DNA from 2 places in the Photobacterium minamisatsumaniensis genome. Region 1 is predicted to be linked to the other one. Evidence: predicted binding sites of a transcription regulator. Region 1 holds the regulator's gene; the other holds the start of a gene.
What was found. The regulator CRP, encoded in region 1, controls carbon source genes, mostly activating them, when cyclic AMP is high. The targets are predictions, from matches to a motif close to TGTGANNNNNNTCACA.

Region 1 (3,182 bases):
GGCATTGTGAATCGCAACCGTCAATTGACGGGTGCCAGTGGGGATGCCCCTTTTGGTGGGCCGGGTGCTTCTGGCAACTTGCGGCCAAGTGCTTATTATGCCGCTGACTACTGTGCGTACCCAATGGCATCAATGGAAGGTGATCAACCTGAATTGCCAGCACAGTTGTCACCAGGGATCCGTATGTAGAGCATGTTTCAGGTATTCCGTTTTATCGACCAGCTAAGAGGATGTGATATTCATGGAAAGGGTTGTGCAATTATTTGATGGCTTATGGCAAGACTATACTCAGCGTTTATGCCCCTCTGCTGCACAGGTGCATGATTTACTCACTGAAGATGAGCCGTTGCTGAATGACCACATTGCGTTACGGACGTTCAATTTACCTAAAGTGGGCCTAGATAGGCTAGCGGCGCCGTTTATTGCATTGGGTTATAAACCTTGTGGTAAGTATCACTTTGAAGCGAAGAAGCTTTATGCTGAGCACTTTGAACATCCAAATCCAGATGCACCGAAAGTCTTTATCAGTGAATTGCTAGTAGGGCAGTTTAGCTCGTTGCTACAGCAAACCGTTCGAGAGCTTGTCGATCAAGTACCTGAAGCGGCGATGCGTGATCCAGCCTTCTTGTATGGTGGGCGGCGTTGGGACCTCGACTATGCCACTTATGAGTTGCTGGTAGCAGAAAGTGAATACGCAGGGTGGTTAGCCGCGCACGGTTTTGGTGCCAACCATTTTACGGTCAATATTAATCAGCTCGAGCAATTTACCGAGGTCGAAGAGGTTAATCATTTACTGCGCCATAACGGCTTTTCGATTAATGAATCTGGGGGCGATGTGAAAGGTAGCCCAGAGGTAATGCTAGAGCAATCAGCGACGATTGCCGATACTGTTGATGTTGGCTTTACCGATGGTGTGTTTAGTATCGCGGGGGGATTTTACGAATTTGCTAAGCGCTATGCTACACCAGACGGTGAGTTATATCGTGGCTTTGTTGAAGCGTCAGCGGATAAAATTTTTGAAAGCACCCACGCGAAGAAAGGCTAAATTCTCTGGCGTGAAAAGAGATTAACCCCATAGCCCACTGTTATGAAATACGGTGGGTTTATCGTGTGCGATAAGAGTCAAACGTGTTTGGGGTAGACTAATGGCACTGGCTATCAAGTGGTGTGATCCCAAATTCATGCTTAGCAAGTTGCCCTTTATGGTATGGCGAAGTCGTTTGTTGTTCAAAATAGTGCCGACGCCCGCTAAAGCCTGTCATTTCAACTGTTGGGGGAAGGGGGGCAATAACGCTCGTATTGCTTGCAGGAAAGCCATTTGCTGAAAAACGTTCGAGATCCATATCAATTTTATCCATGTGAATGACGTATTATCACTTACGCCAGATATGCACAATGTAGCACTTGATGGTGAGGATACAAGAAAGAAAAAGTGAGCAATACGGCAAAAATACCATTTTGGTATGAATTCCCGGATCAAAAAAGCCGCCTGAGGCGGCTTTTTATTATCAATGATGGCACGCGAAATTAACGTGTACCGTATACCACGATAGTTTTACCGTGAGCAGAGATTAGGTTCTGCTCTTCCAGCATTTTCAAAATACGACCAACAGTTTCACGAGAACAACCCACGATCTGGCCAATTTCTTGGCGAGTGATCTTGATTTGCATACCGTCAGGGTGCGTCATCGCATCTGGCTGTTTCGCAAGGTTTAGAAGTGTCTGAGCGATACGGCCAGTCACATCTAGGAAAGCAAGATCACCTACTTTCTGGCTTGTAACCTGAAGACGGTTTGCCATTTGAGCAGACAGACGCATCAGAATATCAGGGTTAACTTGAATAAGCTGGCGGAATTTCTTGAAAGAAATCTCTGCTACTTCACAAGGGGTTTTTGCTCGAACCCAAGCGGTACGCTCTTGGCCTTCTTCGAACAAGCCTAACTCACCGATGAAGTCACCCTGGTTTAGGTAAGACAAGATCATTTCCTTGCCTTCTTCATCCTTGATTAGGACAGCCACAGAACCTTTAACAATGTAGTAGAGCGTTTCAGCTTTTTCACCCGCATGAATCAAAGTACTCTTTGACGGGTATTTATGAATGTGGCAATGCGAAAGAAACCACTCTAGAGTTGGATCTGTTTGAGGTTTACCTGGAACCATATTACTAACTTCCTCTGTGTTTGTTGCCCAACAACGACGTCCATCAAAAAAGGGCTGGGCCTATACTTGGTGTTCGTCGCTTAGGATATTCAGTCAACAGCTGGGCTGCAAGCTCACGTGAATAATTAGTTCAAAGTTTATCTTTTTTCAGCATGCATTTCTTGATATTGATCTATCGAGAATGGTCATTTAGTAGTCATAAGTGTGCACATGATCACACAGTTGCTATATTGTCACTAATTACCCTATAAGTAGTAAGGAAAAACAAATGCAATCACGAGTGAAATGGGTCGAGAATATGACCTTCTTAGGTCAGTCAAATTCTGGCCATAGTGTGGTTATGGATGGCAATGGCGGAGAAAAAGCGCCAAGCCCAATGGAAATGGTATTGATGGCGGCTGGGGGATGTAGCTCGGTTGATGTGGTTGATGGATTGAAATCAGCAGGGCAGAAGATTACGGGTTGTGAAGCGCAAATTTCATCTGAGCGCCGTGAGCAAGCCCCCCGTATTTTTACCTCAGCAAACCTACATTTCGTGGTTACAGGTCATGAACTCGATGAAGCGCTAGTGGCGAAAATTGTTGCTGATTCGCTAGAGAAGTATTGCTCGGTGTGCTTGATGCTTGGTGAAGGTGTTGAAATGACGCACTCTTATGAAGTGAACTGCGCTTAATTCGACACGGCCGCGAGAGACCCAAGCCCCTGAAAGGGGCTTGAATTGTATTATTTAACCAATCTTTCCTGTTTCGATCAGTTTTTGGATCAACGGGCGCATGATTAGCTCCATGGCAAAGCTCATTTTGCCACCCGGAACCACCAATGTATTGTGGCGTGACATGAATGATCCTTGGATCATTGATAACAAATAAGGGAAGTCGACATTTTTGATCCCACGAAAACGGATCACAACAAAACTCTCATCTAGGCTTGGAATGGCTTTGGCGCTGAATGGGTTTGAAGTATCAACGGTTGGTACGCGCTGAAAGTTAATATGGGTACGAGAAAACTGAGGCGTAATATAA
Region 2 (3,182 bases), on a different contig from region 1:
ATAGACTTGGATATTATTCTTATAAACATGAAAAAACATTCACTTACTAAATGTAAAGTTGACTCAATATCACTATCTATTTTTTACTAACTTTTAACTGACGGAATTAAGATCACAAGTAGGTTTCTACTTTGTTCGTAACAAAAACTATTGATAAAGAAATATATTAGAAGCCGTTAAGGTGGATTAACATCACACTTATTACCCCTAAAATTTAAAACCGACCTGCTAATTGTCATTATTTGACGGTAAAGACAAACAGGTTGAGTTCGAATGTTACAGCAACCTTACGAAGGTAACAGTCTTTACGAACTATAATAGGCGAGTTATTAAGCGAAATAACGCCTGCATGAATATGCACTGAATTTATTGCATTGAATGATTACACATCATTATTTTTTGCGTATCTAGATATGAAAAAACCAGTGCAAAGCACTGGTTTTTAAATTCTAAGCTAAGCAACTTGGTGGAATTACTCGGCTAACATCTTGCGTGCAGCTTCTACAACAACTTTGATTGAACGTGCTTCTGTTACTTTCAACGTTGCATGATCAGGTGTTTCTTCCTGAGTACGGTTGATAATAACACCAGCCACACAACCCGCACGTAAGCCAGAGCTCGCACACATTGTTAGCAATGTCGCAGATTCCATTTCAAAGTTAAGCACACCCATTTCCTGCCACTCTTTCATTGAGCCTTGGAAGCGACGAACAACACGACCAGAGAACGTATCGTAACGCTCTTGGCCTGGGTAGAAGGTATCACTCGAAGCCGTTACACCCGTATGTACTGTTGCACCATCGTCGTCACACGCTGCTTTCATTGCAGTTGCAACGTCAAAATCTGCAACCGCAGGGAATTCCATTGGCGCAAAGTGTAGGCTTGCACCGTCTAGGCGTACAGAGCCCGTCGATACAATCATGTCGCCTACATTGATATGTGGTTGAATTGCGCCTGTCGTACCGACACGTAGGAAGGTACGAACACCCAACTGCGCCAGTTCTTCAACAGCGATTGAAGTTGAAGGACCACCAATCCCCGTCGAACATACAACTACAGATTTACCATCTAGCTTAGCGCGGAACACCGTGTACTCACGCGAGCTTGCTAAAAATTCAGGGTTATCCATTAGGTTGGCAATTTTTTCAACGCGAGCAGGATCGCCAGGAATAATTGCAAGCTCTGCACCGTTAAGGTCCGCTTTATTTACACCAAGATGGAAAACTGCGTTGTCAGACATAATCAGATCCTTTCATTATTATTGCCGCTGATATAGGGGGAACAAGATTAGCGGCTACACTTAATTATTGTTTTGGAAGTACTCTTTCAACTTTATCGCAAAAGAGTGCTCGCGAAACACCAAATAACGATAGCCTATAGGCGCCAGCATTTGAGTGATCACAATCACACAAATAGAAAAACAAACAATYTCACGTTACATCTTATTGTGACGAAGATCTCACTTAATCGTTATCCTTTGCGGGCAATCACATTTCTCGCGATGAGCACAGATATAAAAAAGGCACCACTTTCGTGATGCCTTATTATCCAATCATAAACTAGTGCGGTGTTCTTAATTACTCATTTGGCTTAAATTTCAACAGCCTTAGCGCATTTAGGGTAACCAATGCTGTTGCGCCACTATCTGCCAGTACGGCCACCCAAAGCCCGGTCAAACCAAACAATGTGGTGACAAGGAATACCCCTTTTAGGCCGAGTGCCAAGATGACATTCTGACGAATATTAGCCAGCGTTGCTTTAGACAGAGCGATCATCATCGGTAATTCTGAAATTCGATTGTGTGTCAGTGCCGCGTCTGCAGTTTCCAACGCAACATCTGTACCGCCACCCATCGCAATACCAATCGAGGCTGTTTTCATTGCCGGAGCATCATTGATGCCATCACCCACCATGGCAACACGCTTGGTTTGATTTGCCAATTCAACTGCTTTCACTTTATCTTCTGGCAATAAACCAGCACTGAAATCAATATCAATTTCTTTGGCAATCGCAGCCGCTGCTCGTGGGTTATCACCCGTTAGCATTACAGAATGAATACCCATCGCCTTCAGTGCCTTAATGGCCTTCGCACTGTCTTCACGTAAGTTGTCACGCCATGCAATCAGTCCCACTGGCTGCTGGTTACGGACAGCAACAACCAAGGTTTTCCCTTCACCTTCTAGTTGGAAAGCTTGCGATGTTTGTGATTCAGTCAGTTCAACACCTTGTGGTAGACGATCTGCTGCTGCAAGTACCAACAAGTCACCGTCTGTAATACCTTGAATACCACGCCCCGCGAGTGCTTCGCGCTGCTCTGCTTCTGTTACCGTTAAACCCCGTTGCTCTGCTGCATTTACCACAGCCTTTGCTAACGGGTGAGCTGAACCCATTTCTACCGCTGCTGATTGGCGAAGTAATTTATCTTCATCACCATCCCAGCTAACGATGTCTGTCATTACAGGTTTGCCTTCTGTTAGCGTCCCTGTTTTATCAAATGCGACTGTTTCAATATGACCAAGTTGTTCAAGTGCTGCTCCGCCTTTAATCAATGCGCCTCGACGAGTTGCCGCAGCCAAACCTGAGGTAATTGCTGCTGGAATAGAGATAACCAATGCACAAGGACAAGCAATAAGTAACAAGGTTAAGCCTTTATAGAGCCATTCATCCCACGACTGACCAAACATCATTGGCGGTATAACCACAACCAACGCTGCTAGCACAATCATCGCTGGGGTATACCAACGGCTAAAGCGGTCAACAAATCGCTCAAGCGGTGCTTTACGTGATTCAGCATCCTCAATAAGGTGCAAAATACGGTCAATGGCATTATCACCTTGGGCAGACGTTATTTTCAGTCGCACGACCCTGTCGGCAACTAATGCACCGGCCATGACTTGCTCCCCTGAAAAGCGTTCTACAGGTACTGATTCCCCTGTAAGCGCACTTTCATCAAAGCTCGCGGCAGCATCAAGTAATTCAACATCAGCAGGAAGACGTCCCCCTGGGGCAACTTCAATAACGTCGCCTTGTTTTAGCTCGTCTGCTGAAACCTGCACTTTCGTACCATCAGCACGGATCACGGTCGCTTCTTCTGGCACAAGTGCCATTAAGGCTTTTACGCCACTGCGGGCTTTTGCAGATGCATAACTTTCAAGTTGCTCACCAATAAGGAACAACAGCAA

Region 2: a site for CRP is predicted at 1,447-1,462, ahead of udp (uridine phosphorylase). Genes of this name have one in related genera too.

The regions. Positions count from the first base shown of each region.
Region 1 is NZ_JAKJSI010000014.1:190,877-194,058, forward strand. Features, by position in the region: gene astD (succinylglutamate-semialdehyde dehydrogenase) at 1-189, shown strand, start outside; gene L4D78_RS07015 (DUF1338 domain-containing protein) at 242-1,045, shown strand; gene L4D78_RS07020 (hypothetical protein) at 1,143-1,358, opposite strand; gene crp (cAMP-activated global transcriptional regulator CRP) at 1,528-2,160, opposite strand; gene L4D78_RS07030 (OsmC family protein) at 2,429-2,833, shown strand; gene L4D78_RS07035 (phosphoribulokinase) at 2,888-3,182, opposite strand, start outside.
Region 2 is NZ_JAKJSI010000010.1:287,407-290,588, reverse strand. Features, by position in the region: gene udp (uridine phosphorylase) at 473-1,240, opposite strand; gene L4D78_RS01665 (zinc/cadmium/mercury/lead-transporting ATPase) at 1,578-3,182, opposite strand, start outside.